4 regions of the Paenarthrobacter sp. NPDC057981 genome follow, and region 1 is predicted to be linked to each of the others. Evidence: riboswitches for the same ligand, from Rfam matches in the RefSeq annotation. Region 1 holds a riboswitch; each other region holds the start of a gene.

Region 1 (7,136 bases):
TGTGGGCGTGTGGATGTCCATTGTGGCTTCGCACTTCATCTACCGGCGGACATTCGTGAGGAACGGCGGCGACATCAACACGCTGCCGTACAAGGCACCGCTCTTCCCGCTGGTGCCGATCCTCGCGTTCGCGCTGTGCGTTGTGTCCTTGATCGGCATTGCCTTCGATCCCAACCAAGTAGCAGCCCTTTTGTTTGGAGTTCCGTTTGTGGGCGCCTGCTACGCGTTCTTCTATTTCAAGTACGGACGCCGACGCTCACTCAAGAAGGCCCTGGACGCCTAGCTCCGTGGCTTCCTGAGCTTTGGACACCGATCGGCCCTCGGTCAACCCGTCGTGGTTGGCCGGGGGCCGATCGGTTTTGAGTTTCGGTGCCGCCACCACCTACTTTGAGGTTGCAAGGGCTACGCCACGCCGTTTGGGGAGGCGTGTCGGGTACGGCGACCAGCCAAAGTGGGTCGTGGCGGCACGCTGCAGCCTCGCTTCCTCGCGTAAAGCACGACGCCGGGCCACACCTCGCCAGCGCAGGTTACCTAACGCGGCGTCCCGACCGCTGAGGGTCTCGGTGGCTTCCTGACCCACTCTGGACGCAGATCAAACCCTTGGCCAAGCTATTGCGGTTGATCAAGGGCTGATTGGACTTGAAAGAAGGTCAGGACGCCACGCTTCCCGTGCCGCCATCACCCACTTTCATCTTCCAAAGGGTCCGCCACGCCGTCTTCCACGGCGAGTCAGGCAGGATGCACGGCCATAGTGGGTCGCAGCGGCACGCACGCAAGGCGGCTCCGGCTACTTCTTGCCAGCCCTGACCGGGTGCTCGCTCAGAATCGACAGGCGGTTGAAGGCGTTGATGCCGATCGCGGCCATGCAGATGACGCTGATCTGCTCGTCGCTGTAGTGTTGCCGGGCTTCGGCAAAGAGTTCAGGGCTGGGCCGGGAAGTGCTCATCCGGGTAATCTGCTCGGCAATCTGCATGGCTACGACTTCGGCGGGCTCGAACAGCTGCACTTCCCTATAGACGGCAACCAAGGACAACCGCTGTTCGGTTTCCCCGTACTTCAGCGCCCGCCGATGGTGCAGGTCCAGGCAAAACGCGCAGCCGTTGATCTGTGAGCATAGGTAATTGATGAGTTCCAGGGTCTGGCGTGAGATTCCAAGCCGGTCAGCCTCGTCAACCAATTGCTGTGAATAGTGACTGAGTGTCGCGTAAAGGTCGGGTTGCTGCTTATCGAGGTAACCGGCGAGCCGGGGTTTCGTTTCCTGTTCGGGCATGGTTGGAGCTTAACCCACCCTGCAGTGGGGCCACCAAGTGAGCGAGCGATCGCCCCAAACAGCAGGAACGTGAGCGAGCGTTGCTAGTCCCGGGCGTCCGGTGCGTCGGCGGAGAGGCGGATGCCGTTCTCAGCCAGCCACACCGGGTTGAAGGCCTTGCTCATGTAGTTTGTGCCGGCGTCGGGGGCTATTGCCACCACAACCGAGCCGTGAGGCGCTGCGCGGGCCACCCGTATCGCCGCCGCCACGGCGAGTCCGGACGAGGGCCCCAGCGCCAACCCTTCCTCATCGAGGAGCCGGTGGACGGTGGAGTAGACCTCGTCGTTGGGAATCCGGAGGAAGCGATCGACGATGGAGCGGTCGAAGATCTTGGGCCACTCTGCCTGCGGCCACGAGTTCCCCACTCCATCGACCAGGATCTCCCCGGGGTGCCCGCCGCTGTAGGCGGAACCATACGGGTCCGCGCCCACGACTTCCAGGTGACCGCCGGGCCGTGCAGCCGCAACCTGTTCCTTCAGGTACCGCCCGTTTCCGCTGATGGTCCCGCCCGTACCGATCCCGGCCACAAAGTGCGTCACCAGGCCACCGGTCTGTTCCCAGATTTCCGGCCCGGTCGTCTCATAATGGGCCAGCGGATTGGCCGGGTTGTCGAACTGCATGGGCCGCCATGCGCCGGGGGTCTCCTCGGTAATCCGGGCCGCCACGGCTCGGGCGTTCTCCGGGGACTCGGAGGGGGCGTTCCAATCCGTCAGAATCACCCGGGCGCCGTAGTTGTGGAGGGCGGCAAGTTTCTCTTGGGAAATCGTGTCGCCCGTGACCACCACGACCGGGTGGCCCGTGAGGTGTCCGATCAGTGCCAGCCCAATGCCGGTATTGCCGGACGTGCTCTCAACGATCGTGGCGCCGGGCTGCAGTTCACCCGAACGCTCAGCCGCCCGCACCATGCTCAATGCCGTGCGGTCCTTGATGGAGCCTCCGGGGTTCTCGGACTCCAGCTTGATCTGAATGGAACTGCCCAGCCCGCGGCTGAGCGCCTCCAACTTCACCAGCGGAGTGTTGCCAACCTTGTCCAGAACCGACGCATCGAGCCCATCCAGAGCCGCCGGCATGGCGTGCAGCCCATGTTTGCGGGTTGCCGTACTCATGACGTCTCCTCCTCAGTTTCAGGAAATAGGTGGTCCACGGCTTCCCGCAGGATTGTCCGTGCCCGCTCCACCAGCTCCGGCGCCGACGGCCGGTCTGCCAGCACGTCGGCCAGCCTGCCAACCACCAGCCCTGTCCCGTTTCCCAAAGGCTGCGCCGCTTCCGCTTCGAGCAAAAGGTACGACGCCGTCAGGGCCTCGATCGCGAGGAGCTTCTCCGCCGCATCAATGGACTTCTCCAGTTGCTGCAGGGCCAGTGGCGCCAACGTGGAGTGGTCCTCGACGTCGGCCGAGAGGGTGGGAGCACCCAGGGTCGCCGGGGCTGCCAGGAATTTGAGCTCGGCCAACAGTCCCGCCGCGGAATACCAGAGGAGCCCGGGCAGCTCCTCCTGGATCAATGCCGACGCCGATCCCGGCTCGGAGGATGCCGCTGCCAGGTGTCGGGCCCGGATGGCCCGCTGCGGTGGATACAGCTTGGCGATGCGTCGTTCGCTGGAAATGCCCACATGCGCCAAGGCCAGCCGAAGCCCTTCAAAAGACAAGGCCAGCTGCATCGGTTGGAAGTTCCCGCCGGACACCATCGCACCGGACGCCACATCAACCAACGGGTTATCTCCCCGGCCATTCAGTTCCACCTCAAGGGCCGACCGCAGTTGCGACAACAAAGACCGGAACGCACCGTGGGTTTGCGGCGCGGCACGGAACGACAATGCGTCCTGCACCGACACTTCCGGCCGGACATCCTCCAACCATCCCCCACTCAACAGGCCGCGGACAGCGGCCGCCGAGTCGCCCTGCCCGTCCACTGCCTTGGCCGCCTGGATGGCCGGCGAAAAGGGACTGAGGTTCCCGCCGCCGTCGTACCTTGCGATGATCTCCAGCGAAAGTGAAAGCGCGACGTCGGCCAACCGGGCCAGGTGCCGCAGACGCACCAAGGCGAGGGTACCGGCACCAATGGAGAACGCGTTGGCGCTCACCAGGGCCAGGGCCTCACCGGCAGCGGGCTGGAGGGGTTGAAGGCCTGCGGCGGCGAGCGCTTTGGCGCCAGGAACCAGCAAGCCGGAGGCGTCGAACGCTTCGCCTTCGCCCAAGGCAACAGCGGCGACGGCGGCCAGCTGCGTCAGGTCGGATGAGCCCACCGAGCCTTCGCCAGGGATGGCGGGAAAGACGCCGCGGTTGAGTAACTCGGCGTAGAACGCGGCGGTCTCTGGTCGGACGCCTGAGCCGCCCCTGCTGAAGCCGATCAGGCGGGCGAGGATCACCGACCGGGCGGCAGCCCGGTCCAAGTACGGGCCAACCCCACTGTTGTGATACCGGACCACCTGGACTTGGTACGCCAGGAGCGACTTCTCCTCCACAGCGGTGTCGCGGCCGGATCCGAGCAGAGTGTTAAGGCCGTAAACCCGTTGGCCGGAGGCGGCAGTCTTTTCCACGACTTCGCGGGATTGTCGGAGCAAATTCAACGCATCTTGGTTGAGTTCCACATGAAACGTGGGGTCAGCGGCCACCTTCGCGGCGATGAGCGCGGAAACCGGGCCGGTTCCGATGCTGAAGGTCCCCACTAGAAATCCAAGAGATTCTGCCGGAAACCGCCGTTGCCGTAGCTCGTCCTCAACAGGCCGCGGCGCCGCAGTTCAGGCGTGAGCTTGTCCAGAACGCCATGCACAGTCACGGGATCCACGAAGCCGGAGAACAGAAACCCGTCTCCGCCCACAGCCGAGCCTGTTTCCTCGAGGTAGTCGGCAATCTCTCCCACTGTGCCGATGATCGAGTCTCCCGCACCACCACTGCGTGCCTGCAGGATTTCGCGCAATGTGGATCCGGGAGGGGCGGCCTTGGCGAAATGTTCCAGGGTTCCCTGGTTGCTGTTGGTGCTGAGCTCGGGGAGGGGCTGATCCAGGTCGAACTGCTTGAAGTCGATCACTGAGAGGTAGGAGATGGAGTTTAGCTGGCTGTCTATGTCGCGCTGGGTCAGCTCCCGACGCTGGGCCCGCAGCTCCTCTGCCTCCGCAGTGGAACCCACCACGGTGGGCTTCAGCACAAAAAGTACCTTCACGTCGTCGGGGTTCCTCCCGGCCTTCGCGGCCTCGGCGCGGATGGAATCGCGGTAGGACTTCATACCGTCAACCCCGCGGGCCAAGGCAATGGCAACATCCGCGTGGCCGCCGGCGAACGCCTTGCCTCGTGGCGAAGCACCAGCCTGAACCAGGACAGGTTCCTCGGGCAAAGGCGCTGTGTTCAACGGACCCCGGACTTTGAAGAACTCTCCTTGATGGTTGATGGGGTGCACTTTGCCGTGGTCGGCAAAGACGCCGGCTTCCACGTCCTCGAGCACGGCGCCAGGTTCCCAACTCCGCCACAGCCGCCTGACGACGTCGACGAATTCCTCCGCCTTCTCATACCGGAGGTCGTGTTCGATCTGCTGGTCCAGGCCGTAGTTCTGTGCCGCGAGGTCGCTGCCGGACGTGACTACGTTCCAGCCGAGCTGCCCCTCCGAAAAATGCTGCAACGTTGCCAGCAGCCGGGCCGCGGTGAAGGGCGGGTAAAAGGAAGCGCTGACGGTCGGCACAATCCCGAGGTGTTCGGTGGCGGAGAGCAAGTAGGGCACCAATGCCAGGGGATCGTGCTTTGGAGCAAAGGAGGCATGGGCCAGGGAAACCTCGGCTGTGCCACCGTAGGTGTCGGGCACCGTCAGGGAATCCTCGATGATGAACAGGTCCAGCCCGGATCGCTCAAAGGCCCGGACAGCCTCCTGGTAGAGGGCGGGTTTCTTCCAGTCATAGCCCAAGCTGTAGCCAGGAGTCCCCCAACCCTGCACCCCGAATCCGTGGCCCACGAACCATCCAAAATGAAGCATGGGCTTGAGTGTAGAACTGCTCTGTCCGCTCACCGCGACCTGATTTCACACGAAGTTACAGGGGGTCGTACTGCGTCAATTATGCTCCCGGGAGGTCACATTTGGGGCCTGTCTGCAGCGGCCCGCCCAGGGACCGATTACGCAACATGACGACGGCGGCGCTGTCCCCAAATGCGGCGACGGCGCCTTGGATGTTACGTTTTTCTTGAGTAATGAGCACCAGCGTTAAGCCCTGACTTGCTGGTCGGCAACCCTCTCCCGCGGCGGGGTGCCTCAGGTGACTACTCGGCGTATTCGACACTTCGAACTGCAAGCGTGACTGAGGAGCACCACGAATGCCTGAACCCACTGAAGAAAAACTCGCTTATCGCCTGATCACTGGTCCCGACACCCGTGAATTCTGCGAGCGCATCAGCAATGCCCTAGCAGAGGGCTACGTCCTGCACGGCAATCCAGCAGCCACCTTCAACGGCACCGACGTGATTGTCGCCCAGGCCGTGATCCTGCCTGCCGCCGTCGCCAGTTCCGACGCCGCAGTGGCGAGCGCCGTGGACGAGTTGGAGAACTACGAAGAAGCATTCGAGGGCCACGCATGAGCTACGCAGGTGACCTGACCCCGCACGACGCGTGGGCCAAACTTGAACAAGGCGCCATCCTGGTGGACGTCCGTACTGAGGGTGAATGGGCCCACATCGGCATCCCCGACACCAAGGCCACCGAGAACGATCCCCTGTTCATCCAGTGGAACCTCGCCGGTGGCATCCCGAACTCCCGTTTCATCGAGGAGCTGCAGCAGCAGGCTCCCGAAGCCGACGGCGTGGAGCTGGTGTTCCTCTGCCGCTCGGGCCAGCGCTCAATCGCCGCCGCCATCGCCGCCACGCAGGCCGGATTCACCGCCTACAACGTGCTGGAAGGCTTTGAGGGTGAGCCGGACCGTTATGGCGAACGTACTGTAAACGGCTGGAAGAACCGCGGCCTGCCTACCAACTTGGGGAACGACTAAAAGTGACATTCAATCCTGACGCCGCCGGCTGGAGCCCTGACACCCAGGCCGTCCGCGGTGGACTTGACCGTACCAACTTCCAGGAGACCGCCGAACCGGTTTTCCTCAACTCCGGCTTCGTGTACGAATCCGCTGCCGCTGCGGAGCGCGCCTTCACCGGCGAGGACGAACGCTTCGTCTACTCCCGCTACGGCAACCCGAGCGTGGCCACCTTCCAGGAGCGCCTCCGTCTGCTTGAAGGAACCGAGGCATGCTTTGCGACGGCGTCCGGCATGTCCGCTGTGTTCACCGCCTTGGGTGCCCTGCTGGCTGCCGGCGACCGCGTGGTTGCCGCCCGTTCCCTCTTTGGTTCGTGCTTCGTGATCCTTAACGAAATCCTGCCGCGCTGGGGCGTGGAGACCGTCTTTGTCGACGGACCGGACCTGGAGCAGTGGCGCGAGGCCCTCTCCGAGCCGACCACCGCCGTCTTCTTCGAATCCCCGTCCAACCCGATGCAGGAGATCGTCGACATCGCGGCCGTCAGCGAACTGGCGCATGCCGCCGGGGCGACCGTCGTCGTCGACAATGTCTTTGCCACTCCCCTGCTGCAGCGCTGCGGTGACCTGGGCGCCGACGTCATTGTCTACTCGGGCACCAAGCACATCGATGGCCAGGGACGCGTCATGGGTGGCGCCATCCTGGGCACCAAGGAATTCATCGACGGCCCGGTCAAGCAGCTCATGCGCCACACCGGCCCCTCGCTGTCCTCGTTCAACGCCTGGGTGCTCACCAAGGGCCTTGAGACCATCGGGCTGCGCGTGAACCACAGCTCGGCATCGGCCTTGAAGATCGCCGAATGGCTCGAACAGCAGCCTGCCATCAGCT
Region 2 (7,136 bases), on a different contig from region 1:
CAAAGCACTTCAACGGTCTCGTCCGTGGGGTTGATCCAAGTGTGGGGTTCACGGCCAGGGAACGAGAGTGTGTCTCCTTCTTCGAGCTCGTACTCCTCGTTGGTCAGGATCAGCTTGATGCGGCCCTTGACCACGTGGAGCACGTCAACATCGCAGTCCACTGCGTAGAGCTCGTTCTCACCCCGGCCCCGGGGCTCGATGGTGGCCTGCAGGATCTGCAGGCGCCGCTCCGAACGCGCAGTCAATAACCGTTCCACTATGCCTTGGCCTCCCAGGGAGATCCTGGGGCCGTCGTCGCGCCTTGTCAGATGGGTCTCGGGTGCCGCGAAAAGGTCACCGACGGAAACGGAAAGTACCTGGCACAGCGTCACCAAGGAAGCCACCGACGGCGAAGTCAGGTCGCGCTCCACGCGACTCAGGAAGCCCTTGGTCAGACCGGTCGCGTCAGCCACCTGCTCAATGGTGAGGCGCTGCGCCTGCCGGGCTGCGCGGATTCTGGAACCGATGGCAACGGGAACATTGCTCGGTTCAACGGGTAGAGCCTTCATTCACGAACCTTTCAGGCCTGTCATGTGGCCCTGTCATTGGAGCAATAGTAGCCGGGAGGCACGTAAACAAGGCCACTGCGGACGTAACCATGTTCAAAGGATCTTGACTGTTACTCCGATCACAACATATCCTCATAGGCAACAAGTGTTGTCTGTGAGGCACACAACACGTTCCCCAGCTTCAAACACAATCTCCAATCGTCAGCACGGAGACTTCGACGCCCTGCAGGAGTATCGTCGAAAACCCCAACCTCCGTGCATCAGCTCCAAGGACCGTTCATGGAATCTTCGGCTATTAACATCGCAATCGTGGTGGTGTACCTGCTCGCCATGCTGGCGTTCGGCTGGTGGGGCAAGTCCCGCACCAAGAACAACAGCGACTTCCTGGTGGCCGGCCGCCGCCTTGGCCCCTTCCTCTACACCGGCACGATGGCCGCTGTTGTCCTCGGTGGCGCATCCACCGTGGGCGGCGTCGGCCTCGGCTACAAGTTCGGCATCTCCGGCATGTGGCTCGTGGTCGCCATCGGCTCCGGCGTGCTGCTCCTGAGCCTCCTGTTCGCCGGCACCATCCAGCGATTGAAGATCTACACGGTCTCCCAAATGCTGAGCCTTCGTTACGGCAGCAAGGCCACCCAGACGTCCGGCATCGTGATGCTGGCCTACACGCTGATGCTGTGCGCCACGTCCACCGGCGCCTACGCCACCATCTTCGTGGTGCTCTTCGATTGGGAACGCTGGATGGCAATCGCCGTCGGTGGCGCAATCGTCCTGGTCTACTCCACCATCGGCGGCATGTGGTCCATCACCCTGGCCGACCAGGTGCAGTTCCTCATCAAGACCGTAGGCATCTTCTTCCTGATGCTCCCCTTTGCCCTGAACGCCGCCGGTGGCATGGACGGCATCCGTGCCCGTCTGGAGGATAGCTTCTTCCAGATCGACGGCATTGGTACACAGACGATCATTACCTACTTCGTCGTCTACACACTGGGCCTGCTGATCGGCCAGGACATCTGGCAGCGCGTCTTCACCGCCAAGACCGCGAAGGTTGCCCGCTGGGGCGGCGCCACGGCCGGCGTCTACTGCATCCTCTACGGCATCGCCGGCGCCTTGATTGGTCTGGCAGCCCGTGTTGCACTGCCCAACATCGACGTCGCCAACCTCGGCAAGGACGTGGTCTACGCCGAGGTCGCTACCCACATCCTTCCCGTCGGCATCGGTGGCCTCGTCATGGCAGCAGCAGTCGCAGCCATGATGTCCACGGCATCCGGCGCCCTGATCGCCGCCGCAACAGTGGCGCGCGCCGACGTCGTGCCTTTCGTTGCCAGCTGGTTCGGCAAGAACATCAACACCGATGACACCGAGAACCCCGAGCACGATGTCAAGGCAAACCGCTACTGGGTCCTGGGCCTCGGCGTCCTCGCAGTGCTCATTTCCATGGCCGCGCAGGACGTGGTGGTCGCCCTGACCATCGCCTACGACATCCTGGTAGGCGGCCTGCTGGTTGCCATCCTCGGTGGCCTGGTGTGGAAGCGCGGTACCGGTATCGCGGCTGCGTGGTCCATGGCGGTTGGCTCGGTGCTCACACTGGCCCTGCTCATCATGTACGCGGTCGGCATCATCCCCAGCGAAGACGGCGTTTACGCCAACGAGCCCATTTACTGGGGACTTGGGGCTTCGCTGGTGGTCTACGTCGTGGTGTCCTTGCTGACGCCGCCCACGGACGCCGCTGTCCGCGAGGCTTGGGACAAGCGCGTTGCCGGAGCCATCTCGGAGGAACTGCCGCCGGAAGTACACCCGGTAGGCAGCAACAGCTAACCAAGCAATACACGACGGCGGTGCCGCCCCTTTGCGGGGCAGCGCCGCCGTTGTTTTGTACCCCCCCAAACCAAACAGCGCAGAGCAGGCCTCACAACCCACGGACCTGCACGTTGGAAGGCCCACTCTGCGCGGCAAACCCCACCCAAAGAGCGCAGAGCGGGCCTCACAACGGGGGGGAGGTGCGGTAGGGTTGTCCCAGCTTCAAGAGATGTGGCGCCAAGCTCCGACTGGCCATGCACCAACCCCATGTTCACGGGTGGTTCGGATGAGGAAGCGGCCCGTCCCGGACCTGAGACAACCGAGCGGGCAAGAGCACTCTCCACAGGAGCAGCCCCGTGCCCTACCACGAGCCGAGCCACAGCCAGCCGAGCCACAACGAGCCGATCCACGGCGAACTGAGCCACGCCCGCAGCGCCCCCGCCGCAACCGCCACCGTCAAGGTGATCCCCGCCGTCGACCTTTACCTTGGCACGGTGACCATACTGGCCCGGAACCGGCCCGTGTGTTTCCGGCATCCACAATCGCGGGAGATTGCCGCAGCGCTGGCGCAGGCGGTCCGGCCTTCCACGTGGTGTGAGGATTCGGGGACGCTGACGGTCACCGTAGCCGCGGCAGGCCAACGGGAAGGCCGGCCATGCACCTTCATTCTTAGCCGGGAAAGCGCCTAGATTTCCTCGTCCTCCTCGCGGAAGTCCTCGGTCTCATCGATCGGCACCACCCGTTCGTCGTCTTCGGGGGCGTCCACTTCCTCCACCCAGGGCTCGTCCACTTCCTGGTCTTCGGCGTAGTCGTAAGCCGGGTCTGACTCGATGGTTGTGCGTTCGGGATAGTTCGAGTGTGATTCGGTGGCGTCCATGCTGCTACCTCCGTCTCGTGGGCCCGCGGGAGCCCGGTGGCCAAATGCGAGGTTGCGAACAACCCGCCTCTGTCCTTCCATCTGAGCACCCGGGCAAGCGCGGGTCAAGGCCCGGAAAACGGAGCACCCGGCGCCCGAAATTACGGTGCACCGAACATTCCAGCTAAGGAATACCGGCCAAAAATACCCGCCGATAAGCGGTAGTGTGGGGCGTGCAATGGGGCCGCAACTACCCCACCAAGCACAGGAGATAAAGTGCAAATGCACCAGGAATCCCAGAGTCCGTCGAGCCCCGCTCCGGATCCCACCCCCGAATCATCAGAATCCCAAGGCACGGCCACGCCCTCGGCGTCGGACATCCGGCGCTGGCGGCAATACCTGGCCGATGAACGGGCCGAAGCCGCCGTTTACCGCGAACTTGCCCAGCGTCGTGACGGAGAGGAGCGCCAGATCCTGCTGGCCCTGGCCGAGGCCGAGGGCCGGCACGAGGCCCACTGGCTCAAACTCCTGGGCGACCAGGCCGGGATGCCCAAAGCAGCGTCGGCCCGCAGCCAATTCCTGGGTTTCCTGGCCCGGAACTTTGGATCCGTCTTCGTCCTTGCCCTGGCACAGCGTGCAGAGGGCCGCTCCCCGTACGGCACCGAACCCGCGGCGACGCCCGCGATGGTTGCTGACGAGCAAATCCACGAGGAAGTCGTCCGCGGCTTGGCAACCCGGGGCCGCAACAGGCTGTCGGGCACCTTCCGTGCAGCGGTCTTCGGTGCCAACGATGGCCTGGTGAGCAACCTCTCGCTGGTCATGGGCATGGCCGCCACCGGTGTGTCGAGCTCCGTGGTGCTCATGAGCGGCGTGGCCGGACTACTGGCAGGCGCACTGTCCATGGGTGCCGGCGAATACGTTTCCGTCCGCTCACAACGCGAACTGCTCAACGCCACACTCCCCACACAGGCGACACTCACCGCAGCCCCGTCGTTGGACATCGACCACAACGAACTGGTGCTCGTTTACCTGGCCCGTGGCATGACTCGGGAGGCAGCCGAGCACCGGGCCGCCGAGCGCATGGGACTGTTCAGCTGCGACTGTGATCCCAGCCTTTCCCTGCAGCCCGAAAAACCGGTCGCCGACGAACACGAATCCGTGGGTTCGGCCTGGGGCGCGGCGATGTCCAGCTTCTGCTTCTTCGCCTCGGGCGCCATCGTGCCCATCCTTCCGTTCATCTTCGGCATGACGGGCATGGCCGCCCTCCTGGTGGCAGGTGTCCTGGTGGGAGTCGCGCTGTTGGCGACCGGCGCCGTCGTCGGTTTGCTGTCCGGAACCTCACCGCTCAGCCGTGGTCTGCGGCAACTGGCCATCGGGCTCGGAGCCGCAGCTGCCACCTACGGCCTCGGGTTGCTGTTCGGCGCAGCGATCGTTTGAGTTTGGACGGCTCCGCCGGCAGACCGTAATGTTGGTTCGTCCTCCGCGCTGCCCCGCGTGACCAAGGGCATGAGGAATGGAGAACCGTGGACGCGGAGCGGGAAACAACGCATGTGCCAAAGCACCGGCGCACGGGAACAGCCGGGCGTGTTCTCCGTGTCCTGCTCATGGCGGTCGTTGCCGCACTGGCAGCGGTCCTGGTCACCGGATTCCTGAAGGCTGACCCCCGCATCACGGCGCTGTTCCCGGGGGTCAACGTCCCGGGCAGCCCGCAGATCGGAAAGCCCCAGCCAACCGCGGCGCGCGTCCCGGACGCGCCACCGCCGGGTCTGGAGGAAGCGGATGCCCCGCTGGCCTCGCCGACGGCGCCCGGCACCACGAACGATTCGTACAAGTTCCTGGCGACCAACGACGACGGCACCCCCGTTGGGTACTCCCCTTGCCGACCACTGCACTACGTCGTGAACAACGCCACCGCACCCCAGGGAACGGACGCGCTCCTGGCCACGGCGATTGCCAACATCTCGGCCGCCTCCGGCATCCAGTTCGTCAGTGATGGAACAACCGATGAACAGCCCGCAGACAAGCGCGAGCCTTACCAACCCACGCGCTATGGCGACCGGTGGGCTCCCCTGCTGATTTCCTGGACCACACCCAACGCCGCACCGGCGCTCGAAGGCAAGGTCATCGGCACCGGCGGCAGCACCATGTATTCCCTTGACAAGGGCCCCAAGAGTTACATCACCGGGAGCCTTGAGCTCGACACACCCCAGATCGCCGAACTCCTCTCAGATCCCGGCGGCTCGGACTATGTCCTCGCCGTCATGCAGCATGAACTGGGACACGTCATGGGCCTGGATCACGTGGACGATCCAATCCAGCTCATGTACCCGGAAATCGGCGCCCCCGACGGCCTGGCCGCCGGTGACTTGAACGGCCTCCATCTCCTGGCCTCAGCTCCCTGCCGCAAGGACATCTAGCGGATTTCCTCACCGGAAAACCGACGCCATGGACTCCGGACCGGACTGGACCTATGCTGACGGATACGGCCGACGGCGGCGCCCCACCGCACGTCCGCGGCCTCCACGTCAGGGGGTTCCATGGAACCTTATGGGCCGTCCAAGTGGCCGGACCCGGATCCTCCCCGGCCCCGTTTCCTTCCCGCGGCGTCAAGTCCGCACGAACCACCTGAACCCCGGCCGCCCATCAAGCACAGCAGTATCGCCGCCATTTTGTTCCTGCTGGGAATCCTGGGGCTCGTGTGCGCCGGGGCTTTTTTCGGCGGCGAACTGCAACAGTTTCTCTACGGATCATCAGAAACGCAAAGCCAGCCGGCGCGCCCCGGGCTGGCGCCTTTCGGGCAACGTGATGATCCCCTGCCCGGCCGGGAAGAAGCGGATGCACCACTCGGGACGCCTCCACCTGTGGCCCAAGCCAGCAGCTCGTACAGGTTCCTGGCCGTCAAAGAGGACGGAACACCACTGGCCTATTCACCCTGCAGGCCCATCCATTACGTGGTGAATTCGGACCTCGCACCGGCTTCCTGGCAGGTCTTGGTGGAGAAGGCCGTCCAGCAAGCCAGCAACGCCACCGGCTTAAGGTTCATCTACGACGGGCCCAGTTCCGAGATCCCCTCCCCGAACCGTTCCGGCTACCAACCTGCCAGGTATGGCGATCGTTGGGCGCCGGTACTCATCGCGTGGAGCACTCCGGAACAGGTTCCGCGCCTGACCGGGCAAACCGTCGGACTGGGCGGGAGTTCCTCCATCGGCCTGAGCAACGGATACAAGGCGTACGTAACAGGGACAGTGTCTTTGGATGCCCCGCAGTTTGCCGGCATCGTGGACACACCAAACGGGGACGAAATCGGCGTCGCTGTCATCATGCACGAACTGGGCCATCTCGTGGGGCTGGACCACGTGGACGATCCCCGGCAGCTCATGTACGGCCAGGCCTCCTGGGTCCGGCACTATGCGGCCGGTGACCTGACGGGCCTGGCGAAGCTTGGTGCCGGACCCTGCAGCAAGGACTTTTGAGCGGGGTGCTTACTGCCGCCGCTCACCCGTCAGGACCGCGAGTGCCTCGTCCACTGAATCCACCAGGAAGATCCGCTCCGCCATGGGTTTGCCCGCAGCGAGACTTTGCAGCATGGGCCACGCCGGAAAGGTCCGTTCCCAGTGCTCGCGCCCTACCAAAACCATGGGCGTGATGGTTTCCGGTGCCCCGTAGTAGTTCTCACAGGCGTCCTGGAAAATTTCCTGTACCGTTCCTGCGGCCCCGGGCAGGAACACGATCCCGCCGTTGCAAAGTTCCAGGAGGATGGCCTCCCGGATGGCATTGGCGAAGTATTTGGCAATATGGGTGGCGAAGAGGTTGGGTGGCTCGTGCCCGTAGAACCAGGTGGGGATGCCCAGCGTCGGGGTGCCGTCGGGATAACGTTCGACGACGGCGGCCGCCTTTCGCGCCCAAGCCGTCACCGAGGGCCTGAACCCCGGAAC
Region 3 (7,136 bases), on a different contig from region 1:
TCCATGGTGCGCCGGATCCTGGAGACGCGGCTGGCGGCGATCCGCAAGTAGTTTTTGTACAGTACAAAAACTCAGTGCTTGGCGGAGACGTCCTGGGAGATCGCGTCCGCGGTTGCCACGACGGCTTCCCGCACTGAGTCCACATACCCCTCCGGCTGCGCAGCGACTGCCTGTGCCTGCAGGGATACGTTGATCGCAGCGACGGTGTCGCCGTTGTTGCGATTGTGCACCGGCGCCGCGACGGACATGAGACCGAGTTCCAGTTCCTGGTCCAGCAGGCACCAACCCTGTTTCCGGACACGCTCGACGGCGGTCCTCAAGTCGGGCACGCTGGTGACAGTCCGCGGGGTAAGCGGCTTGAGTTCGACCCATTCAAGGTAAGCATCCAGCTTTGCCGGCGGCAGGCCTGCCAGCAGGACGCGGCCCATGGAGGTGGCGTAGGCGGGGAAACGGGTGCCCACCGTGATGCCGACATTCATGATGCGTTTGGTGGCTACCCGGGCAACGTAGAAGATGTCCTGCCCGTCCAACACCGCAGCCGACGTCGACTCCCCCAGCTTCAGCGACAGCTCCTCAAGGTGCGGCTGCGCCAACTGCGGCAAGGACAGCGCCGAAAGGTACGAGTAGCCCAACTGCAGCACCTTGGCCGTGAGCGCGAAGGTCTTGCCATCGGTCCGTACGTAGCCGAGTTCCACCAGCGTGTGCAGGAAGCGTCGAGCCGTGGCGCGGGTCAGGTCCGTGCGGGCCGCGACTTCGCTGAGGGTCATGACCGGGTTGTTCGCGTCGAAGGCCCGGATCACAGCAAGACCCCGGGCCAACGACTGGACGTACTGGTCGCTGGCCTGCGGGGTCGTTGCGGGTTCGCTCATGGTTACCAATCGTAGTGGCCGCAGTCAGGCGTTGACCCCCAGGGCGGGAGCCTTGAATTGCGGAAGCCAACCCAATTCGGGGGCAATCTTGTTGGCAAAGTCCGTGATGATCTGCCCGTAGTCCTCAATGGAGAACTCGTAGGGCAGGTTGATCTGAAGCTCGGTGGCCTCGGCGACCACGGGGTCGGCCAGGAGTGCTTCGACAATCTGCTGGCTCGTGCCTACCAGGTCCGGCGCGAAGAGGGTCCGGCGTTCTCCGTGCGGTTTGAGGGTTCGTTCGAAGCGGCCCGCACCATAGGCGCGGTAGCGCTCCCGGGTTGCGACGTCCGCTCCGTCCAACGAAACTACTACACGCCCGACGACGACGCGCGGCGCCTGGGTGCCACGATAGCCGGCCAGGTACCGGGAGATATTCGCACCTTGGGCTTCGGTGAACACATCGCTGGCTTCCCCGGACACGATGTTGCCCACCACCAGGTTCACACCCTGCGCCGCGGCCCATTCGGTGGACTTGGCCGATCCCGATCCGTACCAGATCCTGCTCCGCAGGCCCGGGCTGTACGGCTGCAAACGGGGACGCTGGACGTTGCCTGGTGAGTGGATCACGGTGTCCGGGTCGCCCAGGAAGTTGCCCTCCAGGTTCTCCAGCAAGCGTTCGATCCTGCGATGCGACAAATCAAAGGTGCGCCAGTCGCCGTCGAACACTTTGTCCCCCAGAAGCTCCGCGTGAGGCGGCGTTCCGGCGCTCAGACCGATCTGGAGGCGGCCGCCGGAGAGGACATCAGCGGTGGAGATGTCCTCGGCCAGCCGGAAGGGGCTCTCGTAGCCGATCGGAATGACGCCTGTGCCGAGCTCCAGCCGTGAGGTGCGCTGTGAGGCTGCCGCGAGGAAGACCGTGGCCGAGGAGATGCCGTGTTCCAGATGGCGCTGCCGGACCCAGCCTCCGTTGTAGCCGAGCCGCTCACCGAGTTCGAAGAGTTGGAGGGTTTCTTCCAGGCCGCGGTGGGGATCGTTGTCCGGGTAGTTTCCGGGCGTGAGGAAGCTGATGGATTTGAGGGTGCTCATGAGGCTTCTTCCAGGTTGAGGGCGGCGGCTTCGGGGACGCGGTGGGCCACGGTTTCGGGCAGGCCGAGGTTTTCACGCAAGGTGCTTCCCGGATATTCGGACGGGTAAATCCCCCGTTCCTGCAACGCCGGGACAAGCAGTTCCACGACGTCGTCCAGCCCGTCGGGGAAAGCATGCGGGGTGACATTGAGGCCGTCGAAGGCATCCGAGCGGACGTAGTGGGCCAACTGATCCGCAACTGTGGATGCAGAGCCGATGAACCCGCGCCGTTCGGACAGGTGGTGGACCAGCTCCCGGACGCTGTAGTTGTGCTCGCCGGCCAGCGCACGCCATTGCCGCGACTTGACCGTGGGCTCGTGGCCGGTGTGGACAATGCCGTGGGTGTGGCTTTGCCGGGAAGCTACGGGCTCGAAGGAAGGCAGGGGACCATCCAGGTCAACGGCCGAGAGGTCGGTGCCCCACACACTCTCGATGGCTTGCCGCACTGCGCGGTCATTGAGGGCGAACTCCTTGTAATACGCGGCCTTCTCGGCAGCTTCGGCGTCCGTTTCCGCCACGACGAGGTTGGCGCCGGGGAAGATCTTGATGTCGTCCCCGGGCCTTCCGTATGAACGGGCGCGGCGACGGATGTCCGCCGTGAACGCCACGGCGTCGTCGAATTCTATGTGGTGGGTGAAGATTCCTTCGGCCCTCCGTGCGGCGAAGTCGCGGCCTTCAGCGGAATCCCCGGCCTGGAAATACACCGGCTGGCCTTGCGGGCTCCCGGGCACCTGGGGCGTGGCATCGATGCTGCGGAATTTCCCTTGGCGGCGGACCTGACGAGGCTCCGCGGACCAGGACTCGGCGTCACGGCTCCCGGCGATGGGACCGAATCCGTCCCAGAGATCCTGCACTGCGGCGACGTAATCCTCGGCGTGCGTATAGCGCTCCGTGTTCGGCAGGAAGCCCCCGCGGCGGAAGTTCTCCCCGGTCCAGGCGTTGTCTGTCGTCACGATGTTCCACCCGGCCCTGCCTGCGGTCAGCACGTCGACGCTCGCAAGGCGCCGCGCCAGGTCCACCGGGTCCGAGTACGTCGTGTTCAACGTTGCTACCAGCCCGATGTTCTTGGTCTTCGCAGCCAGGTAGGAGTAAAGCACCAGGGCGTCAGGCCTGCCGGTGATCGCGATGTCGTTCAGCTTCCCGAGGTGCTCGCGCAGCCGCAGGCTTTCCCCGAGGAAGACGGTGGAGAAGAGACCCCGCTCAGCGCTCTGGACCAGCTCGGCGTACTTGTCGAAGTCGTAATAGTCCTCCAGGCGATCCGTGGTGCTCCAGTCATAGTTGGGGCTGAAGGGCTGGAAAAGTGCCAGGTGGATCCGGGCATCCGGACGGGGGTACTCGTTGCTGCTCATGCTGGCTCCTTGCTGGTCGCGATGGCGTTCACGGGCGCGGGCAGGCCCAGGGATTCCCGCAGTGTGCTTCCGGGCGCCGGCGGGACGAACACTCCGGCAGATACAAGGCCCGGGATCACCTCTTCCGCAAATACTTCGAGTTCGACGTCCAGTACCGCCGGAAGCAGCCTGACCCCGTCGACGACGCCGGACAGTTCAGTCAGCAGGGCGCGCAACTCCGCTGCGTCCCCCACAAAGCGCAAGAAGTCCGGCGATGCCGGCCACGGCGAAGCTGCGTCCAACGCGTGGAGACGCTGCTGCGCGGGTGGGCCGCCGGCGTCGAGCACTACCTCCAGGTCCGCGACGACGCGACGGACGCCCCGCCGTCGTTCTTCCCTTGCAACGGCGGCGATGCCCGCCACGCTGTCCGCACTGACGACGACGGCGTCCGGCAGTTCCTCGGCCAGCTCGCCAGGGCGGCCGAACACCACGGGCTGGCCCTGCGGTGGGCGGGGCGTGATCGACGGGCCTTTGATGGAGAAGAACTCGCCCTTGAAGTCGGCGTAGTGGAACTTGTCCAGGTCAAGGAAGCGGTTGTTCGCGGCGTCGGCAATGAACACGCCGTCTTCCCAGGTGTCCCACAGCCTGCGCGTAGCGGCCACCACTTCGGCGCCCTCGCGCTGGACCGCGCTCTGGTCCAGGACCGGCTCCGAACCGTAGCTTGCGGCAATCGCCGACGACTCACGCGCTTCAGCCAGCCAGCCCGAGCGACCCCTGGACGCCCAATCCAGGCTGCTGAGCTGATTGGCGAGGTGGTAAGGCTCAGCGTGGATGGTGTTGACGGCGGGAACCAGACCGAGCCGGTCCGTCGACGCTGCGACGAACGCCGCCACTTCCACAGTGTCCAGGCGGCCTGTCACGTTCGGGCTGCCTGCCCCGGCGCCATCCCGGAACGTGGCGAACGTGAAACCCGCAGCTTCTGCCGCGGACGCGACGGCGGCGAACCGCCGGGGCGTTAGCAGCTCCGTCGGTGGGTGCTTGGCCTGGCGCCACGCGGCGGGATGGGCCCCGTCGCCGTCCAGTTCAATGCCGAGTGCAAACTTGCTCATGGAAATCCCCTACTTCCAGATCGCGCGTACGTACTGCTTCTGCCAGAGCTGCTCTGCCGCTTGGTGCCCGAGTTCGTGCGCGGCCCGCAGCCCAAAACTGGGGTCCGCCAGCCCCGCCCGTCCGACGAAAACCGCGTCGGCAGTTCCCGAGGCGACGATTTCTTCCGCTTCCTGCGGCGACGTGATGAGTCCGACGGCGGCGACCGGTACTTCCGCTTTGGCGCGCAGGTGCTGGGCGAGCGGGACCTGATATCCGGAACCCAATGGAATCTCGGCGGGAAGGAGCCCACCGCTGGAAACATCCACCAGATCCACGCCGCGCTCCCGCAACCATTGGCTGATCTCGGCGCTGTCATGGACGGTCAGGCCGTGCTCCAGCCAATCCGTGGCGGAGAGCCGGACGAACAACGACGGACCCGTGGCGCCCAGGACCTCTTTCACCGCGTCCACTACGTCCAGGAGCAGCCGTGCCCGGTTCGGGAGCGAACCGCCGTAGTGGTCCGTGCGCTCGTTGGAGAGCGGCGAGAGGAAGGAGTGCAGGAGGAAGCCGTGCCCGGCCTGGATTTCGACGACGTCGAACCCGGCACCACGGGCGCGCACGGCACTGGCGGCGAAATCTTCAACGATTCTTTGCAGTTGCGCGCCTGTAGCCTGCGTTGGCTCGGTTGACCCAGGGAAGGCTATGGGCGAGGCAGAGAGCGGAGTCCAGCCGCCGTCCTCGATCGGAAGGGCGCCGGGTTCGGTATGCCATGGAGTGCGCAGGGAGGCTTTCCGGCCGGCGTGGGAAAGTTGGATGCCGATCCTGGCGCCGCGTTCATGGACGAAATCGACAATGTCCTGCCAGGCCTGCTCCTGGGAGTCATTCCAGAGGCCGGTATCGCCCAACGAGATCCGAGCCTCAGGGGAGATCGCCGTAGCTTCGGCGAAGATCAGGCCGAAACCGCCCTTTGCCCTGGCGCCGAGATGAACGACATGCCACTGGCCGGGTACGCCATCTTCCGCGGAGTACTGGCACATCGGGGAAAGCCAAAGCCTGTTCCTGAACGTGCGGGAGCCCAGGGTGATGGGCTGGAAAAGGCTGACGTTGGTTGGTTCTGCTGCTGGTTCTCCTGCTGTTTGCGGCGCGCTCACGCGGTTCCTCCCGCTTCAGGGGCCGCAGACAGCCGGCTCGACATTCGCTTGCCGCAGGCGCGGCCAGGTCTGTTTCCGGAGCACCCCGCCACTTCAATGCCTGAGGGTTGCCGCAGCACGAGCCGGTCCTTGGTGTGCTGACTCTTGACCTATGGCTCGAATCTAGGGCGGTACATTGCGTGCGGACAAACGGGTTGTCTTGCGGCGTTACCGGGCGAAACGGCGCGTCAAAGGAGGGCGCATTGCGTAACGATGCGTCGTTGAATCCTCCGTTGCGAGGCCTACTCTGCGGGCTCTTCCATGACAGGGCCCACGCCGCCCGGGTTCCCTGACCGAGCTTGCGAGGTTAGGGAGGCGGTGGGGACGCAGAGCGGGCCTCACAACGGGAGGGACCTCATTGCGAGGCCTACTCTGCGGGCTCTCCCGGGGAAATAACGCGCAGAACGGGCCTCACAACGGGAGGGACCTCATTGTGAGGCCTACTCTGCGGGCTCTCCCATGACTGGGCCCACGCCGCCCGGGTTCCCTGACCGAGCTTGCGAGGTTAGGGAGGCGGTGGGGACGCAGAACGGGCCTCACAACGGGAGGGACCTCATTGCGAGGCCTACTCTGCGGGCTCTCCCGGGGAAATAACGCGCAGAGCGGGCCTCACAACGGGAGGGACCTCATTGTGAGGCCTACTCTGCCTTTTTGAGGGGCAGCGGTACGAGTTCCTGGATCTCCTCGAAGGTGCAGCCAAACGTTTCGCGGACGGTGACGCCTTCGGGGCCGGTGAGGAACACGGCTTTGTCGGTGTACACGCGGGTGACGCAGCCGACGCCGGTCAGCGGGTAGGTGCAGTGTTCCACCAGCTTTGAGGCGCCGTCACGGGTCAGCAGGGTCATCATCACGAACACGTCCTTCGCGCCGGTGGCCAGGTCCATGGCGCCTCCGACGGCGGGAATCGCGTCGGGTGCGCCGGTGTGCCAGTTCGCGAGGTCACCGGTGGCGGAGACCTGGAACGCACCGAGGACGCAGATGTCCAGGTGCCCGCCGCGCATGATCGCGAACGAGTCGGCGTGGTGGAAGTAGGACGCTCCAGGCAGTTCCGTGACGGGGATCTTCCCTGCGTTGATCAAGTCACCATCAACGGCATCCCCTTCGGCGACAGGGCCCATGCCGAGCATCCCGTTCTCCGTGTGGAGGGTGATGTTCTGGTCCTCGGTGAGGTAGTTCGAAACCAGCGTCGGCTGCCCGATGCCCAGGTTCACGAACGAGCCCGGGGCGATATCGCGGGCCACCAACTGGGCCAGTTCATCGCGGCCGAGCGGCTTTTCGGACGTTTGGGTGCTTGTTTGCGTGCCCATGCTCAGGCCACCTTTCCGTTCGAAGAACCAGCAGCTGAACCAACCCGGACCACCGAATTCACGTAAATCCCCGGAGTCACCACGTTCTCCGGATCCAGCGAACCCGTGGGCACGATCTCTGAGACCTGCACAACGGTGCGCTTCGCCGCGGCGGCCATAATCGGGCCAAAGTTCCGGGCGGTCTTGCGGTACACGAGGTTGCCCTTGCCGTCAGCCTTCAACGCCTTGATCAGCGCGACGTCGGCGTGG
Region 4 (7,136 bases), 190 kb from region 1:
CCTCGCTCATTCCCACGATTTACGGCGCGGGTGCGGTCGCGGTGATTTGCCTGGCAGTCGGAGCCGCGGCACTGTTGGCCTTCACCGGCTGGGAAATCCTCTACCACCGCCGCGGCAAGACGCCGCTGCTCAGCGCCGCGCTCGCCACCTCAAAGGGTTACGCGCTGGGGACGGTTGTCGCCCTGTGCCAGTTCGGAGTCGGCGCAGGAATGGCCGCCGTGACGTCCTTCTACTTTCTCTCCGGCACGGGTATGGCACCCCTCGCCGCCGCAGCAATCCTCGCCCCGCAAGCCGCCGGTATGCTCCTGGCATCAAGCTTCAGCTGGCGGTTCCTGGCCCGTTACAAACGCGCCGGGATCGTCTTCGCGCTTCTAGCGAGCCTTGCCACCCTGGTAGCCAAGGACGTGTTCGTCCAACGCTTCGACTCCGCCACGGCGGCACTGGCGGTCGCCGTCGTCGGGCTCCTCCAAGGGATCGCGACCGGCCTGGTCGTGGCACCCAACCAGACCCTGACGCTGGGTCACGCACCGCTCGGAGCTGCCGGTGTCGCAGCCGGTTTCTACCAGCTCAGCCAGCGCTTCGCCGCCGCGCTCTGTTCAGCCGCCGCGGCGGGCATGTTCCTGCAAGCGCACGGAGCCGTCACCGGCGGAGCCGCGAAAGAAGCCTTCCACCAGGGCATCCTCCTGTGCTGCATCCTGCTGGGCGTCGCAGTCGTGGCCGGCATCCTCGATTGGCTCCGCGAGGCGCGCCCCACCAAGGCGGCCACCACAAAGGCGGCCAGGCCCGAAAACGGAAGTGCCGCCGTCGTGCCTTCCATAGAGGAAAGCACGACGACGGCAACGGAACCGCTGGCGCCGGGCCGGGATTCCGGAAGTACGACGGCGGGAGGAACCAGCCGTGCGGACGTTACCAAGCCCGTGGACGCCTAGGCGGATTCAGCCGGCGGGGCAGTAGGTCCGGTGGTGGGGACGCCGGCGTCGCGAAGTGCCGGGAAGCCGCCGTCGACGTGGACGGCGTTGGCGTAGCCGAGGACTTTCAGTTTCTCGGCAACAGGACGCGAGCCGTTGACCGAACCGCAGAACACCACGATCTTCTGGTCGGTGCCGGTGACGTAGGGGAGGCGGTGCGCAGATTCGGGAGCGAAGTCCTCTTCCACGTGTTCGCGGTTCACCACCACCGCGCCGGGAACTGCGCCGGTGCTGGCACGCCCGCCTTCGCTGCGGACATCGATCAGCAGGACGCCGTCCTGAATCAGGGCGGCCGCTTCCTCTGCGGTGATGAGCTGGGTATCTTCCTGGATTTCGGTGGTCATTGCTGCTCCTTTAGTAGTTGGGTGATTGGCAAGGTCTAGAGTCCCCAAGCTTCGGCGAGCAACTGGTAGGAGTTCTCGCGGTCGGCGGGGTCGTGGGCAATGGTGGTGATGAGCAGTTCCTGGGCTCCGGTGGCACGTTGGAGGGTGCGCAAGCTTTTGGTGACCTGCCCGGGGTCGCCGACGAACCGGGTGTCAAGGCGGTCCTTGATCAGCTCGGCTGCTTCGGCGTCCAAGGTGAACTCAGCGGCGTCGTCCGGTGAGGGGTAAGGGATGGCACCCTGTCCGCTGCGGATGCCGTGGACCCACTGGGCGTATCCACGGCCGATGCGGCGGGCGCTGAATTCGTCGGGCGCAACCAAGACATCTGCCGAGACGATGACATGCGGTTCCTGCAGCGTTTCCGAGGGCTTGAAGTGGGCACGGTATTCGGCGATCGAGTCCAGCACTGTCGCTGGAGCTACGTGGTAGTTGGCTCCGAACGGCAGGCCCAGCTTGCCCGCGAGCCTGGCACTGGGGCCGGCCGTGGACCCGTGGATCCAGAACTGCGGAGACTGGCCCAGGGCGGGAGTGGCCGTGACTTCCTCACCGTGTTTGGTGCGGTATTCCCCGGTGAAGAAGCCGATGATGTCCTGGACGTCGTTCTCGAAGTTGTCTGTGTCGCCCGGGAACCGACCCAGGAGTTCGCTTTGCAGGCGGAACTTGCGGGGAAGGACTGCGCCGAAAATTGGGCGGGCGGCGGGGACGACGAGACCGTCCACTACGCGCTCCGCCGACTGGTCCGCAGCGGGAGCCGGCTGGCCCGGCGCCGGTTCGCTCGGAGACTTGGGCGGGCCGGAACGGCCAAAACCCAGGTCCAGGCGGTCCGGGAACACCGACGCCAGGGTCCCGATGCTCTCCGCGATCTGCAACGGCCGGTAGTTGCCCAAAAGCGTGGCCGCCGTACCTACCCTGATCGTCTTTGTTGCCGCAGCCACGAGCCCGGCCAGCACATGCGGCGCGGAACCGGCGACGCCGTCATTGAGGTGGTGCTCGGCCAGCCAGTAGCGGGAGTATCCCGCGGCTTCGGCTGCGACGGACAGGGCAACGGTGCTGCGCAGGGCGTCGCCGGAGCTCTGGTTGGCTGACACCGGGCTGAGGTCAAGAACTGACAAGGGGATAACGGAAGGCTTCGGCATGTCACGACACTACGGAGCGGAAGGGGCGCACCAAAGCCCGTTTGTCACCCGGCTCAACTGGACTCAACGCGGCTCAACCCGGCGCAATGGAAGGTCATACGGGCCCGCAGATCCACCGAAAAATGACGAACTTGGCAGCCGCTTGACGCGCTGTTTCCCGCGTTGACGCTTCAAGTCAGGGGCGTTTGTACATTCCTTGGAGCTGCTCCTAGATTCAATTCCAGGTCAAGAGTCAGCGCGCCAAGGACCGGCTCGCGCTGCGGCAACCCTCAGGCATTAAGTGGCGGGGTGCTCCGGAAACAGACCTGGCCGCGACTGCGGCAAGTGAATGTCAACCCGGCCGCGCTGCGGCCTGTGAAAGAGAGAAACATGCCTTCCAAACCTGATTTCCGTTCGCGTGTTGTTGCTTTGGAGCTCGACGGCGATGGAGCCCACCCGGCTGCGTGGCGAAAGGCCCTCCATGATCCGCAGGCACTGTTGGGGGGCCAGCGGATCCGTGAGACTGTCCAGGCAGCAGACATCGCGGGTTTCCATCTGGCAACGTTCAAGGACAGCCGTGTGGTGGATGACGGCACCTCCGGGGTTCCTACCCGTATCGACGCCGTCCAACGCGCAGCTTTCGCCGCACCGATCACCCGCTCCCTGGGGCTGGTTCCGGAAGTGGGAACGCTCTTCACCGAGCCGTTCCACGTCGCCACCCAGCTCGCCAGCCTGGACTACTCTTCCCAGGGACGCGCCGGCTGGTTGGTAAATGCGGACAATTTCGTGGAGGAGGCCCGTTCCGTGGGTCGCGCGCCGCTGTCCCGGGAAGAAACAGCAAGCGAGGCAGCGGACGTGGTCCAGGCCAACCGCAGGCTCTGGGACTCCTGGGAGGACGACGCCGTCATCCGCGACGTTGCCACAGGCCGCTACCTGGACCGCGACAAACTGCACTACGCCAACTTCGAAGGGGAGCGGTTCTCCGTAAAGGGTCCGTCCATCATCCCGCGCCCGCTTCAGGGCCAGCTGGTGGTGTTCGCCCCCACGGAACTGATTCCCGCCGTCGAAGCCGACGTAGCCTTGGTCTCCGCGGACTCCTCCGACGAGCTCGCGCAGGCAGCCCAGGCGGCAACAGCCTCAGGGGCGCAGCGGACGTTGGTCGAGCTCGACGTCGTGCTGGACGCCCGCGGGCAAAGGGCCGCCGAGCGGCTGGCCGAGTTGGATGCCCACGAGCAATGGGTGGGCGGCGCACGCTACGTGGGAGATGCCCGGGGGCTCGTGGAACTCCTCACCGCCCTCTTCGCAGCCACGGACGGCGTTCGCCTGAGGCCGGCCGTCCTCGACATCGATCTGCCGGAACTGGCGTACAAGGTGTTGCCTGGACTGCACGAGTCAGGGCTTGTGACGCCCCCAACGCCGGGCACCACGCTGCGCGAGACCCTCCACCTTCCACGCCCAGTCAACCGCTACGCCGCGGCCTGAAACGCCCGCCAAGAAGCCAGAGAGAGCATCAGATGACCAATCACCACCGCATTGCAGGCAACGGGCAGATCCAGTTCGGAGTCTTCTTCCAGGGCGTCAACCACACCACGGTCTGGAAAGACGAAGCCAGTGGCTCGCAGACCGATTTCGAATCCTTCCGCCGCGTGGCCCAGACCGCCGAACGTGGCCTGTTCACCGCGTTTTTCCTTGGCGAGGGCCTCCGCCTCCGCGAACACCTGGGGAAGATCCACGATCTCGACGTCGCCGGCCGCCCTGACGCGCAGACGGCGTTGGCCGCGCTCGCCGCCATCACCACCAATATCGGCCTGGTGGCTACCCAGAACACCACCTACAACGACCCCGCGGACCTTGCCCACCGCCTCGCCAGCCTGGACCTGTTGTCGGGCGGCCGGGCCGCGTGGAACATCGTCACGACGGACAACGCATGGACCGGAGCCAACTTCAGGCGCGGCGGGTTCCTCAAGCACGAGGACCGCTACGTCCGGGCCGAAGCGTTCGTCCAGACGGCAAAGGCCATTTGGGATTCCTGGGCTGACGGCGCAATCGCCGGGTCCCGGAACGAGCCCCGCTGGCTCCGAGAGGACAGCATCACCCCGGTACAGCGCAAGGACCAGAGCTTCGACGTCGAGATCACTGGCCGCCTTCCGCGTTCCAGCCAACACCACCCCGTCTTGTTCCAGGCAGGCGATTCTCCGGATGGCCGCGACTTCGCGGTCCGGAACGCCGACGTCATCTTCTCCGCCCACCCCGAGCTGGAGGACGCGAAGAAGTTCCGCGAAGACATCGTGGCCAGGACCCTCAAAGCAGGTCGCCCGGCCGATGACGTGAAGATCTTCCCCGGCCAGGAGTTCATCCTGGGTGCCACAGCTGCCGAGGCCGAGGAAAAGCACCAGTGGGTCCGTTCGCAGCAGGTCGGCCCGGAAACCGCGATCGCCTACCTTGAGCAGTTCTGGGGCCGGACCCTCACCGAGTATGACCCGGACGGGCCGCTCCCGGATGTTGACCCCGTGGTCGACGTCACCAATCCCACGCGCGGCAACGCCTTCCACGGCAAGAGCGCCAAGGAACTCGCCGCCCAATGGCGTGCGGAAGCCGAACAGAAGGGCCTGTCCATACGGCAGTTTGTGGCTGCCCGCTCCCGCCTGAACGGCCGTGGACTGGTGGGCTCCTACGACGACGTCGCGGACAAGCTCGCCGAGTACGCCCACACAGGAGCCGTGGATGGCTTCAACATCACCCCTTGGATTGTTCCCTCCGGCCTGGACGACATCGTGAACGAGCTTGTCCCAAGGCTCCAGGACCGCGGCGTTTACCGCACGGAATACGAAGGCAGCAACCTCCGCGAAAACCTCGGCCTCCGCGAGCCCTTCACCCGTCGCGGATCACTCACCAGCACCCAACCCACTGAAAGCGAAAACGTCGCATGAGACTCCCCAAACCTTCCGCAGCCCGCAGCGGAAAGAAGCCCGCCGCCGTCGTCAGCGTCCTGGGAGCCGTTGCGCTCCTGGCCTCCGCGTGCGGTGGAGGGGCCGACGCCGGTGCGCAGCAAAGCGCCGCAGCCTCGCCGGTGGCGGGCGGGAACCTGAATTTCGCGGTCTCCGTGGACCGTGGTTGCATCGACCCGCAGCAGGTAGGCAACAACGACGCGATCGCGATCGCCCGCCAGACCGTGGCCTCGCTGACCGCGCAGGACCCGAAGACCGGCGAAATCGTGCCTTGGCTTGCCGAGAAGTTCGAAAACAACGCGGACGCCACGAGCTTCACGTTCACCCTCCGCACAGGTGCCTCGTATGCCGACGGAACGGCGATTGACGCTGCCTCGGTCAAGACCAACTTTGAAGCCATCAAGGCCCTCGGCGCCAAGGCCACCCTGGGCTCCACGTACCTCAGCGACGTCAGCGGCATCACGGTGAAGGACCCGCAGACCGTTGTGGTGGACTTCTCCAAACCGAACGCACAGTTCCTCCAGGCCACGTCCACGTTCACGCTGGGCCTGTTGTCTCCGGCGTCGGCCAAGCTCTCCGAAGCGGACCGCTGCGCCGGGAAGTTCTCGGGTTCCGGCCCCTTCAACGTCAAGAGCTACACCGTGGACAAGGAAGCCGTCCTGGAACGCCGCTCCGGCTACAACTGGCCGTCCTCCACCAACAGCAACAAGGGTGAGGCCTACTTGGACTCCGTCACGTTCAAGATCATCCCGGAGGCTGGCAACCGTACCGGCAGCCTGCAGTCCGGCCAGATCGATGCCACGGCGGCCATTTCCGCGGCGGACATCCAGTTGTTCAGCGGCAACGGATTCTGGAACGAAACGCGCGCCAACCCGGGCGTCGTCTACAACCTGTACTCCAACGAGTCCAACCCCAAGCTGAAGGAAACCGCAGTACGCCAGGCCATCTCCAAGGCCATCAACCGCGAGGAAATCACCAAGACCCTCCTGACCGAGGCGGACCAGCCGGCCAAGGGCATCCTGTCCCACACCACGCCGTACTTCAAGGACTACAGCTCGCTGTTGGCCCACGATCCCGACGGTGCCAAGAAGCTTCTTGACGACGCCGGGTGGAATCCGGGTGCCGACGGCATCCGCGAAAAGAACGGCGAGAAGCTCTCCTTCAAGGTCACCTACTGGCAGTCACCCAAGGAAGTCCTGGAGCTTGTCCAGCAGCAGCTCAAAGCCATCGGCGTGGACCTGCAGTTGAAGTTCACCACGATTGCCGATGTCACGGCGGCCCAGGCGGACAAGACCTATGACTTCTCCTACGGCAACCTGACCCGAAGCGATCCGGACGTCCTGCGCACTGTCTTTGCATCGAACACGGCCCGCGGCGGCAGCAACCTCCGCGAGAAACTTCCCGTCGACGACACCTTGGGCGAGCAGGCGGCGGCCTTGGACAAGGACGCCCGCCAGAAGCTGGTTGACCAGGCCCAGGAAGCACTGATCAAGGACGCACACTCCATCCCGCTGTACGAACTGTCCACCACGATTTCGGCCAGCGAGAAGGTCCACGACCTCAAGTTCGAAGCTTCCAGCCGCCTGGACTTCTACGACGCCTGGCTGAGCAAGTAGGCATCCCATGATCCGCTACATCGGCCGGCGGTTGCTGCAGGGAGCCTTCGTTCTCTGGGCTGCCTACACCGTGTCCTTCCTGATCCTGTACTTGCTGCCCGGCGAC

The links. Region 1 has a riboswitch for S-adenosylmethionine ahead of ACFVSI_RS05845 (DUF1737 domain-containing protein). Riboswitches for the same ligand answer to the same signal wherever they lie in the genome.
Region 2: it holds a riboswitch for S-adenosylmethionine, as region 1 does, so the genes downstream of both, ACFVSI_RS18170 (hypothetical protein) here and ACFVSI_RS05845 (DUF1737 domain-containing protein) in region 1, are expected to answer to the same signal.
Region 3: it holds a riboswitch for S-adenosylmethionine, as region 1 does, so the genes downstream of both, ACFVSI_RS16410 (NADH:flavin oxidoreductase/NADH oxidase) here and ACFVSI_RS05845 (DUF1737 domain-containing protein) in region 1, are expected to answer to the same signal.
Region 4: it holds a riboswitch for S-adenosylmethionine, as region 1 does, so the genes downstream of both, ACFVSI_RS04915 (LLM class flavin-dependent oxidoreductase) here and ACFVSI_RS05845 (DUF1737 domain-containing protein) in region 1, are expected to answer to the same signal.

The regions. Positions count from the first base shown of each region.
Region 1 covers NZ_JBHVQI010000003.1:232,072-239,207, forward strand. Annotated here, with positions in the region: gene ACFVSI_RS05820 (amino acid permease) at 1-283, shown strand, start outside; gene ACFVSI_RS05825 (carboxymuconolactone decarboxylase family protein) at 788-1,270, opposite strand; gene ACFVSI_RS05830 (PLP-dependent cysteine synthase family protein) at 1,354-2,415, opposite strand; gene ACFVSI_RS05835 (aromatic amino acid ammonia-lyase) at 2,412-3,974, opposite strand; gene ACFVSI_RS05840 (NtaA/DmoA family FMN-dependent monooxygenase) at 3,974-5,302, opposite strand; SAM riboswitch class IV at 5,478-5,591, shown strand; gene ACFVSI_RS05845 (DUF1737 domain-containing protein) at 5,605-5,865, shown strand; gene ACFVSI_RS05850 (rhodanese-like domain-containing protein) at 5,862-6,272, shown strand; gene ACFVSI_RS05855 (O-succinylhomoserine sulfhydrylase) at 6,275-7,136, shown strand, end outside.
Region 2 covers NZ_JBHVQI010000025.1:10,959-18,094, reverse strand. Annotated here, with positions in the region: gene ACFVSI_RS18180 (helix-turn-helix domain-containing protein) at 1-548, opposite strand, end outside; gene ACFVSI_RS18175 (sodium:solute symporter) at 828-2,363, shown strand; SAM riboswitch class IV at 2,566-2,685, shown strand; gene ACFVSI_RS18170 (hypothetical protein) at 2,702-3,034, shown strand; gene ACFVSI_RS18165 (hypothetical protein) at 3,031-3,222, opposite strand; gene ACFVSI_RS18160 (VIT1/CCC1 transporter family protein) at 3,484-4,638, shown strand; gene ACFVSI_RS18155 (matrixin family metalloprotease) at 4,725-5,618, shown strand; gene ACFVSI_RS18150 (matrixin family metalloprotease) at 5,739-6,674, shown strand; gene ACFVSI_RS18145 (LOG family protein) at 6,684-7,136, opposite strand, start outside.
Region 3 covers NZ_JBHVQI010000020.1:135-7,270, reverse strand. Annotated here, with positions in the region: gene ACFVSI_RS16435 (iron chaperone) at 1-51, shown strand, start outside; gene ACFVSI_RS16430 (IclR family transcriptional regulator C-terminal domain-containing protein) at 72-869, opposite strand; gene ACFVSI_RS16425 (LLM class flavin-dependent oxidoreductase) at 894-1,934, opposite strand; gene ACFVSI_RS16420 (NtaA/DmoA family FMN-dependent monooxygenase) at 1,931-3,322, opposite strand; gene ACFVSI_RS16415 (LLM class flavin-dependent oxidoreductase) at 3,319-4,410, opposite strand; gene ACFVSI_RS16410 (NADH:flavin oxidoreductase/NADH oxidase) at 4,420-5,541, opposite strand; SAM riboswitch class IV at 5,581-5,691, opposite strand; gene ACFVSI_RS16405 (3-oxoacid CoA-transferase subunit B) at 6,219-6,887, opposite strand; partial or broken gene ACFVSI_RS16400 (3-oxoacid CoA-transferase subunit A) at 6,890-7,136, opposite strand, start outside.
Region 4 covers NZ_JBHVQI010000003.1:43,705-50,840, reverse strand. Annotated here, with positions in the region: gene ACFVSI_RS04930 (MFS transporter) at 1-929, shown strand, start outside; gene ACFVSI_RS04925 (rhodanese-like domain-containing protein) at 926-1,312, opposite strand; gene ACFVSI_RS04920 (LLM class flavin-dependent oxidoreductase) at 1,348-2,487, opposite strand; SAM riboswitch class IV at 2,711-2,820, shown strand; gene ACFVSI_RS04915 (LLM class flavin-dependent oxidoreductase) at 2,857-3,948, shown strand; gene ACFVSI_RS04910 (NtaA/DmoA family FMN-dependent monooxygenase) at 3,981-5,396, shown strand; gene ACFVSI_RS04905 (ABC transporter substrate-binding protein) at 5,393-7,030, shown strand; gene ACFVSI_RS04900 (ABC transporter permease) at 7,038-7,136, shown strand, end outside.